Regions from separate parts of the Neobacillus sp. PS2-9 genome, predicted to be linked through region 1. Evidence: riboswitches for the same ligand, from Rfam matches in the RefSeq annotation. Region 1 holds a riboswitch; each other region holds the start of a gene.
The links. A riboswitch is a leader RNA that binds a small molecule or an ion and turns the genes downstream of it on or off. The one in region 1 is predicted to bind S-adenosylmethionine.
Positions count from the first base shown of each region.

Region 2: linked by a shared signal. The riboswitch ahead of mtnW (2,3-diketo-5-methylthiopentyl-1-phosphate enolase) and the one ahead of RCG25_RS22055 (sugar ABC transporter substrate-binding protein) in region 1 are both predicted to bind S-adenosylmethionine.
Region 3: linked by a shared signal. The riboswitch ahead of RCG25_RS03545 (methionine ABC transporter ATP-binding protein) and the one ahead of RCG25_RS22055 (sugar ABC transporter substrate-binding protein) in region 1 are both predicted to bind S-adenosylmethionine.
Region 4: linked by a shared signal. The riboswitch ahead of RCG25_RS05215 (methionine ABC transporter ATP-binding protein) and the one ahead of RCG25_RS22055 (sugar ABC transporter substrate-binding protein) in region 1 are both predicted to bind S-adenosylmethionine.

Region 1 is NZ_CP133269.1:4,406,992-4,410,122, reverse strand. Features, by position in the region: gene RCG25_RS22060 (MFS transporter) at 1-950, opposite strand, end outside; SAM riboswitch class I at 1,181-1,288, shown strand; gene RCG25_RS22055 (sugar ABC transporter substrate-binding protein) at 1,418-2,527, shown strand; gene RCG25_RS22050 (sugar ABC transporter ATP-binding protein) at 2,599-3,131, shown strand, end outside.
Region 2 is NZ_CP133269.1:3,774,877-3,778,007, forward strand. Features, by position in the region: gene RCG25_RS18980 (2-hydroxy-3-keto-5-methylthiopentenyl-1-phosphate phosphatase) at 1-561, opposite strand, end outside; gene mtnW (2,3-diketo-5-methylthiopentyl-1-phosphate enolase) at 562-1,773, opposite strand; SAM riboswitch class I at 1,848-1,957, opposite strand; gene RCG25_RS18990 (pyridoxal phosphate-dependent aminotransferase) at 2,036-3,131, opposite strand, start outside.
Region 3 is NZ_CP133269.1:691,806-694,936, forward strand. Features, by position in the region: gene RCG25_RS03540 (ABC transporter permease) at 1-739, shown strand, start outside; SAM riboswitch class I at 925-1,030, shown strand; gene RCG25_RS03545 (methionine ABC transporter ATP-binding protein) at 1,170-2,183, shown strand; gene RCG25_RS03550 (methionine ABC transporter permease) at 2,173-2,847, shown strand; gene RCG25_RS03555 (MetQ/NlpA family ABC transporter substrate-binding protein) at 2,866-3,131, shown strand, end outside.
Region 4 is NZ_CP133269.1:1,075,507-1,078,637, forward strand. Features, by position in the region: gene RCG25_RS05210 (O-acetylhomoserine aminocarboxypropyltransferase/cysteine synthase family protein) at 33-1,349, shown strand; SAM riboswitch class I at 1,486-1,593, shown strand; gene RCG25_RS05215 (methionine ABC transporter ATP-binding protein) at 1,756-2,781, shown strand; gene RCG25_RS05220 (methionine ABC transporter permease) at 2,774-3,131, shown strand, end outside.

The DNA.
Region 1 (3,131 bases):
CCTAAGGCAATCCGGATGATGACAAGCTGCCAAAGACCAGTCACGATCGCTCCTGGTAAGTACACTATTCCAGCTGAAAATAGAAGTATGACTAAAATTTTGATATAACCATATTTATCTGCAATCTTTCCCCAGTTCCGTGACATGAGTAAGTTGCCTATTCCCGCTGCGGAAAAGGCAATCCCTGAATAAAAAGCAACATTGTTTGGCCCATGCAAATCACTTACAAATAACGACAGGATTGGTTGGATGCTGAAATGGGCGATTTGTACAAGAGATGAAATAAGCAATACAGTTAATAGTACAGGATTTCGTAGGATGTGTTTGATAACCTCTTTACTAGAATAATGTGATTTAGTACCCTTCGTTGGTTCTATGAGAAATTCCTTCGTAGTGATGACAAGCATGGCTGAGATGAATATGGAAATCGAAGTCCATTTAAAGGTGGTCGCATAGCCGAGTGTATCGGCTAAAATTCCTCCGAGCATGGGGCCTAACAGTGAACCCGTTATACTTCCTGTTTGTAATGTCCCAAGGACACGACCAGCAATCTCTTTTGGTGTTTGTGTGGAGATGAATGCCTGTGACATCGGGATAAACCCTGAGAAAAAGCCCATGAAAAACCGTAGAAAGAGCAGCTGCCAGACTGAATGAACAAATCCCATTAAAAAGATAGATACAGCCATCCCTAATCCAGAAATGATAAGTATCTTTTTCCGACCATAGCGATCTCCAATTTTTCCCCAAACCGGTGAAAAAAGAAAGGCAGAAACAAAGGTAATCCCAAAGGTAATACCCGACCAATGCTGGACATATTTCTCAGAAAAGTCCCCAAACGTTTCAATATACAGAGAAATAAACGGCATGACCATCGTCATACTACCGGCAACGAAGAAGTTGGCAAACCACATAATTAGTAAATTACGCTTTGCACTTTCCTGCTTATTCATGGATGGTAACACTTCTTTCTGCAATTTATTTCGGTTTACTAAATATAATCATACCGAAATTTCTTAGGAGAATAAAGCAATAACTGGGTTTAGGTTTAATAATAGTTTTCCCAACTCCGTTCAATATGATTAAAAAGAGTTATTACTTTATTAAAAATATTTAAAATACTATTGACAACTTGTTAATGTGAGTTTAAATTTAGTTTATTACTTTAAATCAATAATACGTTCTCTTATCAAGAGTGGCAGAGGGACTGGCCCGATGACGCCCAGCAACCGTTCCGAAAAGGAATTGGTGCTAAATCCTGCAAAACATCTAATGTTTTGAGAGATAAGAGAGGAGTAGTCCAACATTTGTGATGAAACCTCTCTTTTCTGGAGAGGTTTTTTATTTTTACTTAAAAGAAAACTTCTCCAATGGGAATAGTTTATTTTGATAAGAAAGACAAAAAGGGGGAGCTTTTATCATGAAAAGAAATTTATTAAAAAGTGTGCTTGTATCAACATTGGCTGCAAGCCTGCTACTCACGGGGTGTGCTTCTGGGGGAGAAACGAAGAAAGCTAGTGGAAATAAAAATGTATCACTTGAAGGAGTACCAGAAAAATTTAAAAGTGACAAGTTGAAAATTAAGGTCATTCGTAAAATTGGCGGTGACGACCACACAGCTCAATTCTTAGCAGGAGCAAAAGAAGAGGGAGAAGCCTTAGGATTACAAGTGGATGTGTTTACTGCAAACGGAGATACAGCAAAATTCCATGATGCTATAAATCAGGCGTTAGATCAGGACTATGATGGATTCATTATTTCACATGGTGATGATGATGCGACGGTGAACGATGTAAAGAAAATCGTCGAAAAAGGAAAAAGCGTGGTTACATTTGACTCTAATCCAAAGTTGGCTGAAGTGGAGGGAGTAACACTTACATCACAGGATGACGAAGCATTGGCAACTTTAGCATTGGATCAGCTTGTAAAGGATACGAAGGGCAAAGCCAATATTGCGTACCTTTGGGTTGACGGTTTTCCACCAATGGTTAGACGAAACAAAGTATATCAAGATGTACTTTCAAAAAATCCTGGAATTAAAGAAGTGGAACGGTTCGGTGTAGCCGCTGCAGATACCAGTGTTCAAACACAAAACGCCGTAGCTGCCATGTTAAATAAATATCCAAAAGGAAAGTTGGATGCCATCTTTGCTACTTGGGATGCCTTTGCTATTGGTGCCGCACGAGCTCTAAAAGAGGCGGGCCGTGAAGAAGTAAAAATTTATGGTATTGATGTTTCGAATGCGGACCTTCAAGAGATTCAAAGAAAAGGTAGTGCTTGGAAATACACAGCTGCCGTGGATCCTAAACTAATTGGTGCGGTGGATTTGAGATTGCTTGCTAAAAAACTAGCAGGTGAAGAAACACCAAAAACCTATGATTTAGAGGCTTCTCTAGTTTCACAAGACAATCTTCAAAAGTCTAAAGATCCTGTTAACATGGTTAATCTATCAAAAATTATTTCTGGATGGGGCCAATCAGATGCATTCGAAGAAGATTGGATGAAAACATTAAAAAAATATTATAAATAATTAATGGTTACTATAAGCACTCTCTTTTTCACTTGATTAAGAGAGTGTTTGCTTGATAGGGGGGCGATTTCATGCAGTCAACATTGGAAATGAAAAATATAACTATTGAATTTCCAGGAGTGAAAGCTTTAAATCAGGTTCATTTTTCAACAAAGACGGGAAAGATTCAGGCATTGATTGGAGCAAATGGTGCAGGGAAATCAACTCTAATGAAAGTCCTGTCAGGGGCTTATAATCACTATACCGGTGAAATTGTGCTGGACGGGGAATCTTTGAACATTCGATCACCAAAAGATGCCCAGGATGCGGGCATACAGATTGTCTATCAAGAAGTCGATACGGCACTGATTCCTAATTTAACGGTTGCCGAGAATATTATGTTGATGGACACGGTTCATCATATGGGAAAAAAGCAGTGGATGAACTGGAAGACTCTTCATCAAAAAGCAGCACAAATCCTGGGTGAAATGAATATTACACTTTCTACGAAAAAGCTTGTGAGTGAGCTTTCTCTAGCAGAAAAGCAAATGATTCTCATTGCAAGAGCTGTCTCGAATCGGTGTAAGTATCTGATTCTAGATGAACCAACTGCACCCTTAAGTCA
Region 2 (3,131 bases), 630 kb from region 1:
ATCCCTTGCTAACACAAAGTCAGCATGTTTAGCAGCCTCTAGGTCGGTCACAGAGTCGCCTATTACGATTTTAAAACTCTCCGTTGAATTGTTCAGTTTACGCATAATACTAGGCTTACAGCAACCACAATCATTGTTACAAGAGGAATCGCATTCATGTGGCCAAAGTATATTAATTGTTTCTTCGGAAAAGTCAGAATGATTACAATACACTCCATCAAAAGGAGCGTATTCTGCTAAAATCGGATGGACAAAAAAATCTATACCGCCACTAACAATATAGAGGGGAATTCCCTTTTCACGAACATACCCTACAAACTCCTTAAAGCCTGGTCGGATTTTTGCATTTTCAATTGCAAATTCAGTTATTTCTTTCTTCTTATTACTAGGCAATAAGGAAAATAATTTCCCCACACCCTCATTCACTGAAATCTGACGAGAAAGAATTAAATCCTTGATTTCCACCCATTCAGGGGGAGCAAATTGTTTCATTATAGCAATGATGTTATCACTTTCTGTAATGGTTCCATCAAAATCACAATAAATAACCGGCTTTGTCATTTAGACCGTCACCTCGGCATTTCCCCAAAGCTGAAGTGCCTTATTAAGTTCAGGGTACTGCTCCGCTCCTACTGAGAGTGTGTTTCCCTGAAGAATGGCATCCACTGCTTGTCGGAAGGCAAGGCCACCTCCACGAGCACCGTTTGGATGCCCATGAACGCCACCACCTGCATTGATTACGGAGTCAATTCCAAAGTCACGAATTAACAAGGATACCAACCCTGGATGTATTCCCGCTGATGGCACTGGAAAAGCTTTTTTATAAACATCCTCTTTCGTCAGTTCAGCTGCAATCGAGAGTGCAGATGTTTTTTCTAATGCCACCGTTCCATATGGAGATGGGAACAGTGATAAATCAGCACCTGCATAACGTAAAAGCTTTCCAAGGAGCAAAGAATGGGAAAAGCCATATTGGGATGAAGAAGTTAATGCCCCGCTTACTGCTGGATGTGCCATTAAAGGCAAACCAATTTCATTGTCCTCTCTTAATTCTTGCAGGACATCTAATCCATAGGAGAAGACATTAAATAATAGTAAATCTGCTCCCAGCTCAGCTGCTTTTTTTGCTTTTTCCTTAAGTTGTGAGGTTCTCCCAGTCAGGTTTACTGCGTACAGCGTTCTATGACCAGTCTCTTCTAAAACTTCATTTAAGACTTGTTTTCCCGCGGTAATTCTTTTTTCAAAAGGTGTTAATTCATTTTCAAAAAGAATCTCATCATCTTTGACTAAATCAACACCACCAAGAGCTTGCTGCTTTAACTGTTCTACCAAAAAGTGTATGTCCTTACCAAGTACGCCTTTAAAGATGCTCATCACTAATGGTCTATCATATACGTTTATTTTTTCTCGAATTCCATCGATACCGAATCTTGGTCCAGGAAAATGACTCTTTAAGTGATCATCAAACTGCAAATCTAGTAATTTTATTTTTCCATCCAAGGACAGTTTTCCGAAAACAGTGGTTAAGATTGCTGGCAAGTCAGTAGAGAAATTAATGGTTGGATAGGCAATCCGAATTATTGCTAGACCGTCTCTTTCCGAGTCTTTCCCTTCGATGGAAACGACTCGGCCCTTATGCTTACGTAATTGGTTCTGCTCAAGCTCAGGAAGATTTGTCCAAGAACCAACAGTTAATCCAAGAGCAATTTCCTCTGCTTTTTTCTCCGGATTTTTTTCATCATGTACAAGATATGTAGCAATTATTTCAGACATTATTTTCAACTTCCTTTCCAAAAAACATAAAAAACCCCTTCGAAAAGAAGAGGTTAGCATCACAAACTAACATCTTCTCATCTTTCAGCCAGATTGCTGCAAGATTTAGCACCGTGCTTAACTTTTAGTTAAGTCGGTTGCCGGGCTTCATAGGGCTTTTCCCTCCACCTGCTCTTGATAAGAAAACGATTCGTATTTATTCACATTAATAAGTTGTTAAACTTTATTTTGGATTATCGCAAGAAAAAAAACATTTGTCAACTTATTTTTTGAACATTTCTAAACAACTAATTCTTCTGACAGCTTCAGCTAACCGTTCTTCGGATGATAATAATCCTACTCGAACAAAGCCTTCTCCATATTCACCAAAACCAATACCTGGTGCGACCATTATATGGGCTTGATCAAGTAGAATTTCAGCAAATTGTCCAGATGTGTACCCTTCTGGCACCTTAAGCCAAGCAAAAAAGGATCCCTTTGGTGCGGTTACATCCCAACCTATCGACCGAAGTCCGTTAATTAATACATTACGTCTTCGCTCATATAGTTCATTCAATTCTCTTACACATTCTTGTGATGCAGTTAAAGCTGTAGCTGCCGCTTCTTGAACAGCTCCGAACAAACTTACATACAGATGATCCTGTAGGAGTTCAATGGCTGAAATCACACTTTCATTCCCTACAGCAAATCCTACACGCCAGCCAGCCATATTGTAGGTTTTAGATAAAGTATAAATTTCGATTCCTACTTCTTTAGCCCCTTCGGTTTCTAGGAAGCTTATAGGTCTCTGACCGTCGAAACCAATGGCACCGTAAGCAAAATCGTGAACAACGCAAATATTTTGATCGTTTGCCAGTTTCACTGTTTCTTTGAAAAATTCTTCAGTGGCAACAGCACCGGTAGGATTATTTGGGTAATTCAAAAACATGACCTTTGCTTTTACTAACGATTCGGAAGAAAGTTCGTTGTAGTCAGGTAAAAATGCATTTTCCTCCCTCAATGGCATTGTAACCATTTCCGCTTTTGCCAGAGCCACACCTGACCAATAATCTGGATAACCGGGATCTGGCACAAGAATGGTATCCCCTGGATTCAACAAGCACTGTGGAATCTCTACGAGTCCTGCTTTGCCGCCAAAAAGAATAGCCACTTCCTTATCAGGATTGATCGTTACTCCATACTCTCTCAAGTAAAAATCAGCTGCTGCCTGTTTTAAATATCTATGCCCCTGAAACGGAGAATATTTGTGATTGATGGGATTAGCTGCCGCCTCCTGTAATTTTGACACGATATGCTCAGGCGTTGGCTGATCTGGATTTCCTTGTCCTAAATTTATAACGTCATGCCCTTCGGCAATA
Region 3 (3,131 bases), 1.5 Mb from region 1:
TATCAATAATTTAGCAACGATCAGTCGTGCGGCGGACGGTAACCAGCCGATGTTCGAACAGATGGTGAAGGACTATCAGCAAAGTGGATATAAGCTTGTGAACCATTCAGTGGAAGATGCTTCAAAAAATAAGCTTATGACCAACCAAGCGATTGGGTTCCTGATTATGATCATGATGATGTCGGCAGTTAATCTATCTGAGATTATTTTGTTGGAAAAAGAACAGCGGACGTATTACCGCTTATTATCGACACCGATCAATGCGAGGAAGTATGTATTCGCGAATGTGATTGTGAATATGATTGTGATGACGATCCAGGTGTTAATCACGTTAACCATTATGAGAATGGTCTTTGATATGGGCGTGAATGTGTCCTTTTGGGAAGCCGCGTTTGTTATGATTCTCTTTTCCTTGATTTCAGTCGGTTTGTCATTAGTGATCATTTCTTTCGCCAACAACCGGAGTGCGGCGGGCGCTTTGCAAAACTTAGTGATCACTCCGACTGTCATGCTGTCTGGCTGCTTCTGGCCAGTTGAAGTCATGCCGAAATCGTTGCAAAAAATTGCAGAATTCCTGCCGCAGCGCTGGACCTTAGACACACTCACTAAATTGCAGGAAGGAAGCACCTTCAGCGGCCTGTACCTACACTACATCATTCTATTCGCCTTTGCAGCGGCATTCTTCCTGATCGCCGTGTATCGGTTCAGTAGAAATAATACGACACAGAACTTTATCTAAAAGAGCGGGGACAGTCCCCCACTGCGCTAAAGCGCCGGGGGACTGTCCCCAAAAATTTTTTTAGACGCCCTAAATAGTTGATTTGATAATAATGGAAACACTTACAATGGTAGAATATTATTTTTTGATGATTGACAATATAAAAATAGATTAGTAATATCAAAAATGTTAAAAAAAACTAATAATTCTTATCGAGAGTGACCGAGGGACTTGGCCCTATGACGTCCGGCAACCCCCTAATTGGGAAGGTGCCAATTCCAGCAGAATGACTTTCATTCTGAAAGATAAGCTTGAAATAATTGTTTGTATTTCGATGCTCCTTTCAGTTGAAAGGGGCATTTTTTGTATGGAAAAATCCAACAGGGTCGTAGCAGGCTAACTGGATAAACATTATTTTAAAATATCGCTCATGAAAAAAGAGGTCATCATTATGATTGAGATTCGTCAACTAACAAAGGAATATAAAACGAAAAGTGGAACGGTCAAGGGAGTCGATGATGTTTCTTTAACGGTTCAACGAGGGGAAATCTATGGTATCGTCGGCTACTCTGGCGCCGGAAAAAGCTCGTTGCTCCGCTGCATTAACTTGTTGGAACAACCTACTTCAGGCACTATTACTGTCGATGGGACGGACCTTACTTCCTTAAAAGGGGAGAAGCTTCGTCTGGCACGGCTAAAGATTGGCATGATCTTTCAACACTTTTACCTCATCAGTCAAAAGACAGTCTATGAAAATATTGCTTTTTCGCTGAAAGCGGCCAACTATCCGAAGAATCAAATCAGCACCCGTGTGATGGAATTACTAGAAACGGTGGGACTTGCGGATAAGCGCGATGTGTATCCAGCCCAGCTGAGCGGTGGACAAAAGCAGCGGGTGGGGATTGCACGGGCACTCGCCAATAATCCAACAGTCCTGCTGTGTGATGAGGCAACCTCCGCCCTTGACCCGACCACAACCAAGTCGATTTTGAATCTATTAAAAAAGATCAACAGGGAGCTTAACATTACGATTATTCTCATCACGCATGAGATGGACGTAGTAAAAGAAATTTGCCACCGGATGGCGATTATGCAAGACGGGAAGGTGATTGAAGAAGGAGCAGTCTATGACATCTTCGCCAACCCTCAGGCGGAGCTCACCGGAGAGTTTATTGATAGTGTAGTATCTTTTGATATACCGGAGTCCATCCTGTCTAGCAGTGAAGGGCCAATCATTAAGGTGTTATTTAAAGGGAAAGTCGCCGGTGAGGGGGTCATTTCCGATATGCTGCAGACATTCAGCGTAAAAGGGAACTTCCTCCATGGTTCGATTGAATACATCCAAGAATTGCCCTTGGGCATTTTCATTATGGAACTGAAAGGTGCGAAAGAGGAATTGACCGCGGCCCTTCGATACATTGAGGACCGGGCCGCGCAAGTGGAGGTGTTACGAAATGGGATTTGATTTTCAGCATCTGGTGGAATTAATTCCAGATATCAATACTGCTTTTATGCAGACGATTTATATGATTATGATTTCCTTAGCGATTGCCATCGTCATTGGCTTGCCAGTGGGAATCCTGTTATTTGTCACTGACAAAGGCTTGTTTTTACAAAATCGCATGATTCAAGTAACGATGGGATTCCTAGTAAACTTGATTCGTTCGATTCCATTTATTATCTTGCTGGTAGCGCTAATTCCATTAACCAACTTCATCGTTGGTTCGACGATTGGACCGACAGCCGCAAGTGTGTCGCTATCGGTGGCAGCCATTCCATTCTTTGCTCGAATCGTCGAAACGGCATTAAGGGAAATCGATAAAGGGGTCATCGAAGCGGCGATTGCGGCGGGAGCGACGCCAACCATGATTATAAAAGATGTTCTGCTCCTTGAAGCAAGATCAGGAATCATCTCGGGTATTACGTTGACCCTTATTAGTTTAATCGGATTTTCGGCGATGGCCGGGACAGTGGGCGGCGGTGGAATTGGAGATTTAGCAATTCGCTTTGGGTATTACCGCTATGACAATACCATCATGATTGCCACTGTTGTTATATTAATTATTTTAGTTCAGGTTATTCAACTGCTTGGTGATTTTGTTGCCAAAGTTGTCGATAAAAGAAGATAAGGAAGGAAGGAAAAAGTTATGAAAAAATGGTTTTTAGCAATGGTGTTAGTTTTAGTTGTAGGTGCGTTAGCAGCATGCGGCAGCAGTTCAGAGAGTAAAGACAAAGCAGTAGCAAAATCTAAAGATATTAAATTAGGGGCTACTGCTGGTCCGTACAGTGATATGTTGAAGGAAGCAATTGTTCCTGGTTTAGAAAAGAAGGGCTACAAAGTTGAGATTGTAGAATTCAGTGATTACATCCAGCCAAATAAAGCGTTAGACAATGGGGACATCCAAGCAAACCT
Region 4 (3,131 bases), 1.9 Mb from region 1:
TTGTTTATGTTGTTAAGGGAGGAGCTAGGAAAATGGGAGAAAATCAAAAGAAATATCGTTTTGAAACCTTGAGTGTTCATGGAGGATTGGCTCCAGATCCAGTAACAGGAGCGCGTGCCGTTCCCATCTATCAAAACAATGCCTATCAATTCAAAAACACTGAACATGCAGCAAACCTATTTAGTTTAGCAGAACCAGGGTACATATACACCCGTATTCATAATCCTACTACAACCGTATTTGAAGAGAGAGTAGCCCTGCTAGAAGGCGGTGTCGGAGCCCTGGCCGTTGCTAGTGGTATGGCAGCAATTACCCTCGCCATTCTGAATGTGGCTGAGGCAGGAGATGAGATTGTTGCTGCTTCCAACCTCTATGGTGGAACCTATAATTTATTCGCAGTGACCCTTCCAAAGTACGGAATTAACGTTAAATTTGTCGACTCGGAAAATCCGGAGAACTTCAGAGCAGCGATTACTCCAAAAACAAAGGCTGTCTTTGCAGAAACAATCGGGAACCCAAGCTTACGTGTGTTAGACATTGAAAAAGTGGCTGATATTGCACACGAGGCAGGTGTCCCATTAATTATCGACAATACCTTTGCGACACCATACTTATGCAGACCAATTGAGTACGGGGCAGACATTGTTGTTCACTCGGCAACAAAGTGGTTATTAGGTAATGGGACATCAACGGGCGGCATAATTGTTGATGGTGGGAAGTTTGACTGGAACTCTTCTAGATTCCCTGGCTTTACGACTCCGGATGCAAGCTACCATGATCTTGTCTATGCAGAAGCATTGGGCGCTGTAGCGTATATTGTAAAGGCACGTGTACAGTTATTGCGTGATCTCGGTCCGGCACTGAGCCCGCAAAATTCATTCCAATTTACACTAGGCCTTGAAACCCTGCATGTTCGGATGAAAGAGCATGTAGCCAATACGAAAACGATTGTGGACTATTTATTAAACCACCCAGCAGTAGAATGGGTATCCTATCCGGGGCATCCATCACATCCGGACTATGAATTAGCGAAAAAATATTTACCTAAAGGTGCAGGGTCCATGGTTGTTTTTGGAATTAAAGGTGGGAAGGAAGCAGGAGCGAAGCTCATTGATTCTCTATCCTTATGGGCACATGTGGCCAATGTTGGCGATTCAAAAAGTCTAATCATTCACCCAGCTAGTACTACCCATCAACAATTAGATGCAGAGGGGTTGAAGGCAGCAGGTGTATCAGAAGATTTAATCCGTCTCTCTATTGGGATTGAAAATGTTGAAGACTTAATTGATGATCTCGAATCTGCGATTGAGACAGCAACGGGATTGGCATCTGTCAAAGCAAATGCCTAAAATTTACCTCATCCAATAAGTAAGAATTAATAGATTTTTTTATTGACACCCTTTTTTATCCATGATACGATAGCTTTCGTACTAAAATAACTACTTAAACTGACTAACGTGTTAATTGAATATAGAATGCTGTAAGCTCTTATCAAGAGAGGTGGAGGGATGTGCCCGATGAAGCCCGGCAACCGTCAATGTTACATTGAAATGGTGCCAATTCACACAAAGCGTTTGCTTTGGGAGATGGGAGAAAGGTCTATTTTACTAATGCCTTTCTGCCCGTGCAGAAAGGCATTTTATTTTTCTAAAATAGAATCTTTTCAGGGGTACAGTCAAATTCTATAAGTAAATGTCAGGTTATAGTAGATACTTTCTGAATTTTAGGTAAATAGGATAGAAGCGGGTGATTCAAATGATTTCAATAAAAAACGTCCGTAAGATTTTTCCTTCCAAACAAGGCCAGCTAAAAGCGGTCGATGACGTGAATTTAGAAATTCAAGAGGGGGAAATTTTCGGAGTCATCGGATATAGTGGTGCCGGAAAAAGTACGTTAATTCGAATGCTTAATGGGTTGGAGCTACCAACCGATGGATCAGTCACAGTGGCTGGTCGTGTCATTTCAAAGATTAAGGGCAGTGAGCTTCGTAAAGCACGTCAAGAAATCAGTATGATCTTTCAACATTTCAACTTACTTTGGTCAAGAACAGTAAGTGAAAATATTGCTTTTCCACTGGAAATTGCAGGTATAAAGGGACCGGAAAGACAGAAAAGAGTCAATGAGCTCATCAAACTCGTCGGCCTTGAGGGACGTGAAAACGCCTATCCCTCTCAATTGAGTGGGGGACAAAAGCAGCGGGTAGGGATTGCGAGAGCCCTTGCTAATAATCCAAAGGTTTTACTTTGTGATGAAGCAACTTCAGCACTGGACCCTCAGACAACCGATTCCATTTTGGATTTATTAGTCGATATCAATAAGCGACTAGGTCTGACCATTGTGTTGATTACACATGAAATGCATGTTATTCGAAAAATTTGCCATCGGGTTGCCGTCATGGAAAGCGGCCGTGTAGTTGAGCTTGGTTCCGTTTTGGATGTGTTCCGTAATCCGCAGCAGCAAATCACGAAGCGATTTGTTCAACAGGTGACAGAGCCTGAAGAAACAAAAGAAACAGCGGAACATTTGCTGGCACGGTATCATTCTGGTCAGGTCGTTCAATTGACTTTCATTGGCGAGTCAGCTGAGCAGCCGCTCATCTCAAATTTAATCAGACACCATGAGGTTACAGTAAATATTCTGCAGGGGAAAATTTCGCAAACACAAAGTGGTTCATATGGAACTCTCTTTATTCATCTTGATGGTGACGAAAAAGAAGTAAACAAAGCCATAGACTTTATTCGTTCCCAGCAGGTTGGTTTGGAGGTGGTAACAAATGAATAATAGTGGAAAATATTTTGAAAATGTCGATTGGCTCATGATGTGGGACGCAACGAAAGACACCGTTTATATGACAGCCATTTCGGTTCTCGTTACCTTTATCTTGGGGACAATCTTAGGTTTACTTCTTTTCCTAACAACGAAAGGTAATATGTGGGAGAATAAACCGATTAATACGATTATTAGTGGAATAGTTAATATTTTTCGTTCCATTCCGTTCATCATTTTAATTGTATTATTAATCCCGTTCACCACCTTCTTATTAGGAACGATGATTGGAGAAGATGCGGCCTTGCCGGCACTGATTATTGGGGCTGCCCCTTTTTATGCAAGGATGGTGGAGATTGGTCTTC